3 regions of the Rhizobium sp. AC44/96 genome follow, and region 1 is predicted to be linked to each of the others. Evidence: riboswitches for the same ligand, from Rfam matches in the RefSeq annotation. Region 1 holds a riboswitch; each other region holds the start of a gene.
What was found. Region 1 has a riboswitch for FMN ahead of A6U87_RS13550 (6,7-dimethyl-8-ribityllumazine synthase). Riboswitches for the same ligand answer to the same signal wherever they lie in the genome.
Positions count from the first base shown of each region.

Region 2: another riboswitch for FMN. It lies ahead of A6U87_RS25460 (DMT family transporter); the one in region 1 lies ahead of A6U87_RS13550 (6,7-dimethyl-8-ribityllumazine synthase).
Region 3: another riboswitch for FMN. It lies ahead of ribB (3,4-dihydroxy-2-butanone-4-phosphate synthase); the one in region 1 lies ahead of A6U87_RS13550 (6,7-dimethyl-8-ribityllumazine synthase).

Region 1 covers NZ_LXKO01000014.1:194,550-198,600, reverse strand. Annotated here, with positions in the region: gene hxsC (His-Xaa-Ser system radical SAM maturase HxsC) at 1-466, shown strand, start outside; gene hxsA (His-Xaa-Ser repeat protein HxsA) at 463-1,050, shown strand; gene A6U87_RS13560 (hypothetical protein) at 1,238-1,666, opposite strand; gene A6U87_RS13555 (hypothetical protein) at 2,045-2,275, opposite strand; FMN riboswitch at 2,429-2,575, shown strand; gene A6U87_RS13550 (6,7-dimethyl-8-ribityllumazine synthase) at 2,699-3,175, shown strand; gene A6U87_RS13545 (hypothetical protein) at 3,235-4,051, opposite strand, start outside.
Region 2 covers NZ_LXKO01000039.1:10,837-14,887, forward strand. Annotated here, with positions in the region: gene lon (endopeptidase La) at 1-2,165, shown strand, start outside; gene hupB (DNA-binding protein HupB) at 2,372-2,647, shown strand; FMN riboswitch at 2,771-2,920, shown strand; gene A6U87_RS25460 (DMT family transporter) at 3,010-3,912, shown strand; gene A6U87_RS25465 (inorganic diphosphatase) at 4,045-4,051, shown strand, end outside.
Region 3 covers NZ_LXKO01000025.1:326,990-331,040, forward strand. Annotated here, with positions in the region: gene repC (plasmid replication protein RepC) at 51-1,265, shown strand; gene ribB (3,4-dihydroxy-2-butanone-4-phosphate synthase) at 2,009-2,638, opposite strand; FMN riboswitch at 2,754-2,898, opposite strand; gene A6U87_RS19080 (glucose 1-dehydrogenase) at 3,006-3,788, opposite strand; gene tpiA (triose-phosphate isomerase) at 3,865-4,051, opposite strand, start outside.

The DNA of each region.
Region 1 (4,051 bases):
CGCTTTCGATCGACTGCTGGAATCCTTTGCGATCTTGTTCGAGGCTGGTTCTTCGATCGAACTGCGGACCGTGGTCATGCGACAAAATTATCCGGTTCTGCCAGAGCTTGCGTCGTTTGTTGGCATCCACCTGCCCTTTGTCGAACGCTGGGCGCTCATGCAGCTCGAGAACATCGGCTTTGGCCGCATGAACTGGGATACGAGCTTCAAGGATACGTCTGCAGAATTCGAGAATGTCGCGCGTGCGGTCGACATTGCTGCGGCGAAGGATTTGGCTATTCAGCTCTACAACTTCCCGCATTGCTCGATGCCGGAAAGGTATCGACATCTCGCTCCGGCGGCCATCTCGGACTGGAAGAACAAGTTTGAATCCTTCTGCAAGGATTGCTCTTCGAGGCAGAGCTGCGGAGGGTTCTTCGAATGGTACAATCATAGCAGGGGGTTCAAGGGGTTGGGGCCGATATGAAGCGACGCGTATTTCTCATTCCGTCATTGATTGCAGCAGGCTTTCTGCCAGCAAAGACGGACGCAATGCCACTGGATACCATTGTAAAGAAGCCCGATCCGAACTCGATCTTGGAGCGGCTTAAGATCAAACACCTGTATTCGCTGGCCGGACATCGTTCCCATTCGAGCCACAGTTCCCATAGTTCGCATTCAAGTCATCGATCCGGGAGTGGCGGCGGCTATTTTCCGAGTACCACTTACACCAGCCCATCCTATAGTGATCCCGCGCCAGCGCCTCGCTACACCGCTCCCACGTATGCGCCGCCGGCGGCTTTAGCCTCGCCCAGCCCCGCTCCTGCCCCAGCCCCAGCCCCACTAGCTAAAATAAAGCCGCTGCCCGGTACGTCGAACAAGTTCAGGCAGATCGTCATCTTGGTGCAGTCCGGCCTGACGGCGTACGGATACTATGCGGGTGCTCTCACGGGTGTCATCGACGACGACACAAGGGCTGCGTTGAGTCAGATGCAACAGGATAACAATCTAAAAGTGACGGGCACCGTTACGACCGAGGTGTTGGATGCCTTCGGAATCGCGGCGAAATAGGAACCTCAGCCCTCCACTAGCGGTCGCGGTCCGCTTGCTTACCACTCTTCGCAGGACGACCTGTCTCGGAAGCCGTGGCAACCCAACAAATTGGACCGCCGCGGCGATTTCGGGGCGATAAGGTGTCCCGTAGCCGCGGCTAGAATTGCCAATATGGTAATCGCGAACGGGCGCATTGTTCCTCTCCTCAGTATCCGCCTGGGCGAGACATAGCACTGCGGTTTCCGCACAGCGTGCCGTCCGCAGCCCTGTCATAGTAGGAATAGCAATTTCCGGGATAGGGCCGATAGGGCGCGTAGCCGCCGCCACAGTTGTTGTTGGCGCATACAGCAACGGCAGTTCCGACGACAGCCAGTGCGACCAGCGCGGCCGCAGCTTGGTTCTGCTCTTGCACCATCTTGTAGCAGTCGAGCGGGTCAATCTGGCGGCGGGCAAGCTCTTTAAGCAGGTTTTGGTAAAATGCCTGATCCTTTGTCTCCATGAGGGTGCGACAGAGCGCCGCCTTGCTCACTGCCTCTGGCTTCTTGCTAAATTCTGCCTGTGTTGTCGTGCAGCTCGCCAATGCGAACGCGATCGCCGCGACACCAATGCGTCGCGTCCAAATGCCAAATGTCACGGTATAACCCCTCAGTTTCCCGAGGCGAACATCGCAGAATCCAATACGACGTCAAATTGCATCGTAATACATCGTTAATACACGCATTGTTTGAAAAACGCTGTGGGATACTCGCCCTACATCCACATTGCCGCCTTCTTTTGCTCAACGACCGAGAAATCAACGAAGGCCGCTCGAGCCTTGGACGAATTCACCTCGCCGAGGTCCTTTGACAGCCGCGCAATCTGCGCGCTGTTCCTCTTAGACCTCTCGCCGGCGATAATCTCTGGTAACTCCAAGCCACGAATTTCATCAGCGACAGCCGATCATAGTCCCCGTCCGTCATTGAGGTCCGGCCTGCGACATGGTCGGGCCACGCCGTAGCCGTTCGTTGGACGGCTATCGGTTCTTCAACGTGGCTACTTCAGCTTCGAGATCCTTCACCCGAGCGGTCAACGCGTCGATTTGCTGTTGCCGTTCATCGACCAACGGCTGATCCACTGGAAGCACCAGCGTCCGCGTCAGGTTCGTTAACTGGGGCACCCTCACCGTTATCGCCATTGTTATGGTGTCGATTGGCGACACGCTCCGTAAGCTGATGAACTGGGTAAAACTGATGAAGGCTCGCATTTGATCTTCGTCATTCTGGCCCGTTGAAAACTACCTCGCGTCGCTGGAGGCGGTTGGATCAGCTTGATGGCTATCGATGACGAGTTGCCGTGCCCGATCGATCGGCCAAGCATTCGGAAGCTTGCATTCTTCTCCGCCTTTGAACTATCGTGCCGGTGTTCTCAGGGCGGGGTGAAATTCCCCACCGGCGGTATCAGGCCACAGCCTGGAGCCCGCGAGCGCTTCTGGCGTTGCCGGAAGGTCAGCAGATCCGGTGAGATGCCGGAGCCGACGGTATAGTCCGGATGGAAGAGGACATGGCAGGCGCATCACCTTTCGTTGTGAGAGGGTGCGCGTCCTGTCTGTTCGCTCAAGGGATCAGGCCCTCCGGGGCTATGTCGTCACTGCCGGCCCCCGCCGGCAAAACCCTTGAAAGGCATTTCAATGCTTCAAACTGCAACAACCACCCAAAAGCGCATCGCGGTCATCCGGGCTCGCTGGCATGCCGACATCGTGGACAACGCCGTGAATTCGTTTGTCGACGAATGGGGCGTTCTCGGTCGCTTCCCCTCGGACGTTGAGATTATCGACGTTCCCGGCGCCTTGGAGATACCACTCCACGCCCAGGCACTGATCGGCACCGGCAAATATGATGCCGTGATCGCTTGTGCATTTGTTGTCGACGGCGGAATCTATCGCCATGACTTCGTCGCCGGAACCGTCTTAGACGGGTTGATGCGCGTTCAGCTCGACACCGGCACACCGGTCCTCTCGGTGGTACTCACTCCCCACCATTTCCAGGAGTCGGAAGCTCAAATCGACTTCTTCAAGCGGCACTTCGTGATGAAGGGTAAGGAAGCTGCCAATGCCTGCGCGGCAATCCTTGGGGCCCGCGCGAAGCTGCTCGCCAGCGTGGAGTAAAAAGCATCGAACGGCGGCCGCCGCCTGGCCGTCGTTCTCATTCTGGGCAACAGACGTTGTTACAACAAGTCGTTCGACGGAACTGCCACACCACTCAAAATGAATTCCGTGTCCCCCTCTCGGACGGTCGAAACGCCAATCTTCTGAGATTTTAGATCTCCAGGTGTGAGGGGCTTCCACTTCACCCACGTCGGGCGAAACGAGACGGAGCCATCGCGATTCTGACGATCAGGTATCACCAGGATCGCCGAGTTGCGATTGATGATATGCTTTCCAGAAGAATACAGCGCGTCTATCTGGCGGATCAGCGACTGTCCAGCATCGGACTGTGGGCCCTTCGATGCAGCAAAAGCAGTCGCCTCGGCAGATAGGAAGATGATAAACGCCGTTGCCGTGCGCGCAGCCAACGGAGCAAGTGGTGCAGCGGCGGGTCCGAGCATCATTAAGCCGCGTCCACCGACGATGGCAGCAACGGCGGCAAGCCCAATAACGTTTGCAACAAACACGAACTGGGCGCCTAACTTTATTACATTAAGCGCCGATATCTCGCTGAGCATGGTTAGGGTCTGCGCGGTTGAAAATCCAATCTGACCCGGTCTAGGTCGCACTGACAGATAGTCGATGGTATTCGACGTCTGCCCGGTCAGGGCTGCAAACGCGCCGCTCTCGAGATATACCCCGACCGCGCTCCCCTCGAGAATTTGGCGGGCGCATTCGGTTCTCAAAACGTTAAGCAGGTGCGTCGCGACACTCTGCAAAGCGGCGATCAACGCTCCTCCCTGGAACGTTGGCGAAGTCCACTTCAGTGGGGGATGGCGCAGCACGCGGAGATCCGGAATCGAATACGCATATGCTCCTTTCGGCTTGTCGGGATAC
Region 2 (4,051 bases), on a different contig from region 1:
TTCCCGATGGTACCGTGAAGGTGCTGGTCGAAGGGCGCGCCCGCGCCGAGATCGATACCTACACCGACCGTGAGGACTTCTACGAGGCGCTCGGCCATGTTCTCGAAGAACCGCATGACGATCCGGTCGAGCTCGAAGCGCTCAGCCGCTCGGTCGTCTCCGAGTTCGAGAGCTACGTGAAGCTCAACAAGAAGATCTCTCCGGAGGTCGTTGGCGCCGCCAGCCAGATCGACGACTATTCGAAGCTGGCCGATACGGTTGCCTCGCACCTGTCGATCAAGATCACCGAGAAGCAGGAGATGCTGGAAACCACCAGCGTCAAGGCTCGCCTCGAAAAGGCGCTCGGTTTCATGGAAGGTGAGATCTCGGTCCTTCAGGTCGAGAAGCGCATCCGCTCGCGCGTCAAGCGCCAGATGGAGAAGACCCAGCGCGAGTACTACCTGAACGAACAGATGAAGGCGATCCAGAAGGAGCTCGGCGACGGCGAAGAAGGCCGCGACGAGATGGCCGAACTGGAAGAGCGCATTTCCAAGACCAAGCTGTCGAAGGAAGCCCGCGAAAAGGCCGATGCCGAGCTGAAGAAGCTGCGGCAGATGAGCCCGATGTCGGCTGAGGCGACTGTTGTCCGCAACTATCTCGATTGGCTGCTCGGCATTCCGTGGGGCAAGAAGTCGAAGATCAAGTCGGATCTCAACAACGCCGAAAAGATCCTCGAAGCCGATCACTTCGGTCTAGACAAGGTCAAGGAGCGCATCGTCGAGTATCTGGCTGTTCAGGCTCGTGCGACGAAGATCAAGGGGCCGATCCTGTGCCTCGTTGGCCCTCCGGGTGTCGGCAAGACCTCGCTCGCCCAGTCGATCGCCAAGGCGACCGGCCGTGAGTATGTTCGCATGGCGCTCGGTGGCGTTCGTGACGAAGCTGAAATCCGCGGTCACCGCCGCACCTATATCGGTTCGATGCCTGGCAAGGTCATCCAGTCGATGAAGAAGGCGAAGAAGTCCAACCCGCTCTTCCTGCTCGATGAAATCGACAAGATGGGCCAGGATTTCCGCGGTGATCCGTCATCGGCTCTGCTCGAGGTGCTGGATCCGGCTCAGAACTCGACCTTCATGGACCACTACCTTGAGGTCGAATACGATCTGTCGGACGTGATGTTCATCACGACGGCGAACACGCTGAACATCCCTGCGCCTCTGATGGACCGCATGGAAGTCATCCGTATCGCCGGCTACACCGAAGACGAAAAGCGCGAAATCGCCAAGCGGCACCTGCTGCCGAAGGCCATCAAGGAACATGCGCTGCAGCCGAATGAATTCTCGGTTTCGGACGATGCCCTGATGGCGATCAGCCAGCAGTACACCCGCGAAGCCGGTGTCCGTAACTTCGAACGCGAATTGATGAAGCTCGCCCGCAAGGCGGTCACCGAGATCATCAAGGGCAAGACGAAGTCCGTTCATGTGACGGCCGAAAACATCGACGACTACCTGGGCGTTCCGCGCTTCCGCCACGGCGAAGCCGAACGCGAGGATCAGGTCGGCGTCGTTACCGGTCTGGCCTGGACGGAAGTCGGCGGCGAACTGCTGACGATCGAAGGCGTCATGATGCCGGGCAAGGGTCGCATGACCGTCACCGGCAACCTGAAGGAAGTGATGAAGGAATCGATTTCGGCGGCCGCATCTTACGTCCGCAGCAGAGCTGTCGATTTCGGCATCGAGCCGCCGCGCTTCGATAAGAGCGACATCCACGTGCACGTGCCGGAAGGTGCGACGCCGAAGGATGGTCCGTCGGCCGGCGTTGCCATGGCAACCGCGATCGTCTCGATCATGACCGGTATTCCGGTCGACAAGAACGTGGCAATGACAGGTGAAATCACCCTGCGTGGTCGCGTACTGCCGATCGGTGGTCTCAAGGAAAAGCTGCTTGCAGCGCTTCGCGGCGGCATCAAGAAGGTGCTGATCCCGGAAGAGAACGCCAAGGACTTGGCGGAGATTCCGGATAACGTGAAGAACAACATGGAGATCATCCCCGTGTCCCGCATGGGCGAGGTGATCAAGCATGCTCTGGTCCGCAGGCCGGAGCCGATCGAGTGGGATGGAACAGTCGAAACGCCGGTCATCGCGACGGTCGAAGGGCTCGATGAAACTGGCGCAACCATAGCTCACTGAGCCTTGTTTGCCACATTCGTGCCCAATTGCTTAAAAACCCTGAAAAGGCTGGCGTTTTCGCCAGCCTTTTTTTGTGAAAACCATGTGTAGACGCTTGCATTTCCTTGATTTGCAGGGTCTTTGGGGTGCGGCGGGCCTGATGAACCTTATTCTGTGCCAGCTTATAGATTTGAGTCGTTTCGAACCATTTAGAAAGGGGTGGAAACATGAACAAGAATGAACTCGTGTCCGCAGTTGCCGAAAAGGCAGGACTCTCGAAGACCGATGCTGCTTCCGCAGTTGACGCAGTTTTCGAAGTTGTCCAGGCTGAACTCAAGGGCAAGGGCGACGTTCGCCTCGCTGGTTTCGGTAGCTTCACCGTTTCCCATCGCGCAGCCACCAAGGGCCGCAACCCGTCCACCGGCGCTGAAGTCGATATCCCGGCTCGCAACGTGCCGAAGTTCACGCCCGGCAAGGGCCTGAAGGATGCCGTCAACGGCTGATTGGATTTGACTTGGCTGCCGGACAACGAGGCCGGCGGCACAGGTTTTAGAGGGTTCGGCGCAAGCTGGACCCTTTTCGCGTTTTTATGACCTTGCTGATCTTGCGACTTTGTTTTACGCCATTGGTGTTCTCAGGGCGGGGTGAAAGTCCCCACCGGCGGTAAGAGCATTTGCTTGAGCCCGCGAGCGCTTTTCCGGCCACGTCGGAAAGGGTCAGCAGATCCGGTGCAATTCCGGAGCCGACGGTCATAGTCCGGATGAAAGAGAATGAACGTCGTTTGATCGCGAAGGCCGATGCCGACGCGTGATATCGGCGCTCATGCGTCCTGATTTGTGTTGGTCCCTTGTTTCGGATGAATGACATGAATCAGACTTCCCCATTGACCGCTTCCAAGTCGCGCGCGCTTGCCGGCGCCGGCTGGATGGTACTTGCAGGGATCGCTTTCGCGATCCTCAACGTCATCACGCAGTGGCTGACGATGAAGCTGGCGTTTCCCTCCGCATCAGCCGCTTTCTGGCAATATGCATTCGCTTTGCTGTTCTCCCTGCCGTTCCTGAAAAAGGTCGGCCTTTCCGCCATGCGGACCAGTTACCCCTGGCGCCACGCCGTTCGCGTTGCCCTGGCCTCCTTCGGCGTGCTGGCCTGGGTTGCGGGGCTCGCGTCTGTCCCGATCTGGCAGGCGATCGCACTCGTGATGACGTCTCCCTTCTTCATCATCCTCGGCGCCCGGCTGTTTCTTGGCGAACGTGTTGGAACCGCCCGTTGGGCAGCGACCGCAGTCGGTTTCATAGGCGCGATGATCATCCTGCAGCCGTGGTCGGATGCCTTTACCTGGGCTGCCCTGCTGCCGATACTCTCCGCGTTGCTGTGGGGAGCCTCGTCCCTGATCACCAAGAGCCTCACCGGGATCGAGCGCCCAGAGACGATCACCGTCTGGCTGCTGGTCTTGCTGACGCCGATCAATGGTGGCCTGGCGCTTGCCGCGGATTTCGCCATCCCGACCGGCATGACCCTCGTGCTCTTCGTTCTGGCTGGCCTGTTGACCGTCATGGCGCAGTATTTCCTGACGCTCGCCTACACCGTGGCCGACGCCACTTACGTGCAGCCGTTCGATGATCTCAAGCTGCCCCTGAACGTACTGGCCGGCTGGCTGTTCTTCGGTTACGCGCCGGCGGGCTACCTCTGGCTCGGTGCTTTCCTGATCCTCGGCGCCTCTATCTTCATCATGCAAAATGAAATGAAGCGGGAGCGGGCAGGCGGCTGATCCACAGCTGACCAGCGGGCGGTCACGCATATGTTATCGCCCGTTCCAGAAGCCGACAGAAATGTCATATCGTTGTGATCTCACCCCCCTAGGCGGAGTGCGTTTCTTATAGCGCCAATGGGGGTATCCATAGTGAAGA
Region 3 (4,051 bases), on a different contig from region 1:
GCATCGTTTTGATGAGCGGATTTCTTTTGCCTGCTGAAAGGTGAAAGACGATGCAAACGGGAAGTGTGACGACGCCTTTCGGGCGGCGGCCGATATCGCTTGCCCTCATGCGGCGACAACAGGCGACCGCGGAGATCAAGGCGGGCAAATCGGCGGACAAATGGAAAGTCATGCGGGACACTTCGGCGGCCATGGAACCGCTCGGGCTGCAGTCGAACAGCCTCGCGGTTCTCGACGCATTGTTGAGCTTCTATCCGGAAAACGAACTGCGCCAGGACGCGCAACTGATCGTCTTCCCATCGAACGTGCAGCTGTCGCTCAGAGCTCACAGCATGCCGGGATCCACGCTTCGGCGCCACCTGGCATCACTGGTCGAAGCGGGATTGATCGTGCGAAAGGACAGCGCCAACGGCAAGCGCTTCGCCCGCAAGGATGACGCCGGCGATGTCGAGAGCGCTTTCGGCTTTGATCTTTCTCCGCTGCTTGCCCGTGCGGAAGAGCTGGCGGCGCTGGCTCAGCAGGTCGTCGCGGCCCGTGCGGCCTTCAGGAAGGCCAAGGAGAACCTGACAATTTGCCGTCGCGACGTTCGCAAGCTGATAACCGCAGCGATGGAGGAGGGGGCCGACGGTGACTGGCAGGCTGTCGAAGCCATTTATATCGCGCTGATCGCCCGTCTCCCGCGCGCACCATCGATCGACGACGTGATGAGAATTCTCGATGAAATGGAAATGTTGAAGCAAGAGATCCTCAACAGGCTGGAAATTCAGGAAAAAACAGAAAATACCAGCACCAATGATGCTCATATCGAGCGGCACATACAGAATTCAAACACCAACTTCTTAAATGAAATTGAACCAAGCTCTGAAAAAGAGCTAGGGGCGAAATCGAGCCAAATGGTCCGGCCGACCAGTGAGCCGCTGAAGGCTTTCCCTCTTGGGGTCGTGCTGAAGGCCTGCCCTCAGGTGGCTGATTACGGACCGGGCGGCGCAATTGCGAGTTGGCGCGATCTGATGTCGGCGGCCGTGGTGGTCCGATCGATGCTTGGGATCAGCCCGTCGGCCTATCAGGATGCTTGTGAAATCATGGGGCCGGAGAATGCGGCGGCGACCGTGGCCTGCATTCTGGAGCGGGCGAACATGATCAACTCTCCGGGTGCCTACCTCCGCGATCTGACCCGTCGGACGGAACGTGGCGAATTTTCGCTCGGGCCGATGATCATGGCGCTACTCAAGGCGAACGGAGAAAGAGGCCTGAAGGCAGGATAGCCGTGGGCGGATTGCGCACCGGCGAGGTGCTGAACGATGCCCTTTTCACAACGACTGCTTGCTGGGAGCGCAGTTCGCGAACCGGTCCGGTCGACGTTGGAATGATAGAGGAGTGGCTGTGTTATTTACCGGAAATAGCCGCCTCCCCAGAATGGAGAGGCGGCTCCCCCGCCCTTTTTCGCCTAGCGGCAAACGGTGCGGTATTTCGTTATCCGGTGATGGTGGTTCCACACATGGTACGGCTGTTTCCAGCAATGGTCATATCGCACGTGATGTCGGTCGTGATGATAGCGGTCCTGGTAATATCTGTGGTCACTCCGACCCTGCTCGCCAATGCGGATGGTAACGCTGTCAGCGTAAGAAGGGGCTGCGGTTGCAGCAAGCGATGACATAGCAAGAACGGTCGCGACGATAAGTCTCTTCATTACATTCTCCATTGATTTCAGAGACATAAACGTTCGAGTTTCCTATTGGTTTCATCCAATTTCGGTCGAGACCAGAACACCAGGCCGAATAGTCGGCGTCGTCGCGCTCTGACGACAGAGCATCGAGGATGGCGCGCGGGTACGCATTTCTCGACGGGAAATGCCTGCTGCGTCGGAGTGATTAGGGTCGGGAGAAGGGGAAGATTTCTATGAAAAGAGGTGCGCGAACCAAATCTGTAGACAGTTGCTGGGCGCTGCATTTGTAGTCGTCTCGAAGCAGAAAACCTTGCCACTTCGAGACGAGATTGTGAGTGGAGATCAGGCCGCCTTCACGGGCAGAGCGGCCGCTGTTCTAAATGCGATCAGGTCTTCGATCGTGATCAGATGAAGGCCGTGGCGTTCTGCAAAGATCTCAAGGTCGGGAAGGCGTGCCATCGTGCCATCGTCCTTTGCGACTTCGCAGATGACGCCGGAAGGGGAAAGGCCGGCCAGCCGTGCAAGATCAACGGCAGCTTCGGTGTGACCCGGGCGAGACAGGACCCCATTCGGATGGGCGCGCAGGGGAAAGATGTGACCAGGCCGAGCGAATTCCTCGGGACGGGTTCCTTCCCGCACAAGCGCGCGGACGGTCGCTGCCCGGTCGGCGGCTGAAATGCCGGTGGTCGTTTCCGGGATGTAGTCGACGGAGACGGTGAATGCCGTCTTCAGAACTTCGGTGTTGCGAGGAACCATCAGCGGAATGTCGAGCTCATCGAGCCGCTCGCCTTCCATGGCGACGCAGATGAGACCACGAGCGTGGTTCATCATGAATGCGATCGCCTCAGGCGTGATCGCTTCCGAAGCAATTACCAGATCGCCTTCGTTTTCGCGGTCCCGGTCATCGACGACCACAACGATCTCGCCACGGCCAATCGCGGCAACCGCATCTTCAATCTTCGAAATAGTCATTCATCGTGCCTTTCAAGGGTTAGCCGTTTGACCGGCGTGCATGGCCTTTAACAGCCATCATTATCCCTTGGGCGAACAAGCACACGACACGCCGCACCCAAGGCGGCGTTCGCTGCGTTGCTCTCTTCCATCCGGACTTTAACCGTCGGCTCCGGCATCTCACCGGATCTGCTGACCCTTCGTTTTCACGAAGGCGCTCGCGGGCTCCGAGTCTCCTCGATACCGCCGGTGGGGAATTGCACCCCGCCCTGAGAACAAATGTAACATAGACAATCGATAGCCGGTTCCGCAAGGGGGCTCGGCGCGTTCAACCGATGAGAACGAGGTTCCATTGGTGAACACACTGTTTCCCGTCGCCGAATAACGGTTACGACATGATCAGGCCGCCATCGACGTTGATGGTCTGGCCGGTGATGTAGGCCGCGTCGTCACTGGCAAGGAAGGTAACAAGGCCGGCGACGTCTTCGCCCGATCCTGCGCGCTTCATCGGAATTCCCTCGACCCATTCCTTCATGAGTTCGCCGGGAGCGTAATTGCCTAGAAGCTTGCCCCACGCCTGATCGTTATAGGCCCACATGTCCGTTTCGATGATGCCGGGGCAGAACGCGTTGACGGTGATCTTTTCCGTCGCGACTTCCTTGGCAAGGCTTTGGGTAATGCCGACAACACCCATCTTCGAAGCCGCGTAGTGCGGTGTGAAGATGAAGCCGTCGCGTGCCTGGCCGGAGGCGGTATTGATGATGCGGCCACCACGTCCGTGCTTTCGCATCCGCAAGATTGCTTCCTGCGCACAGAGGAAGACGCCCTTGGTGTTGACGGCCAGAACCTTGTCCCATTCGTTCTCGGTCATGTCCTCGATGCGGGCGATCGTGATCACGCCGGCATTCTGGATCGAGACGTCGACTGCACCGAATGCTGTCTCGGCGGCGTCGTAGAGAGCCTTGACGCTTGCCTTGTCGGTCACGTCGCCGACGAAGGAAATTGCCTTTCCGCCATCCGACTTGATCTGCTCGGCCACGGCGTGGACCGAATCTTCGTTTGCGGAGACGACCAGATTGGCGCCTTCCCTGGCAAAACGCTTGGCGATCGCCGCTCCAATCCCGCGGCTGGCACCCGTGATCACCACGGTCTTGTTGTCGAAGCGGCTCATGTTGTCATCCTTTCATGGTGTCAGCTAAGTTCAGCTGGCGGCTTGCGGAAGCCGCCAGCTTTCTGGTGGTGCCGGATCAGCCGGCCGCCGAGATGATGCCTGCGAAATCTGTTGCCTTGAGCGATGCTCCACCGACGAGGGCGCCGTCGACATTCCCGACGCTGAAAATCTCGCCTGCATTGCTGGCCTTCACCGATCCTCCGTAGAGGATACGAACGATCCGACCGTCCGAGCCCAATGCATCGACGAGGAGTTTGCGGATG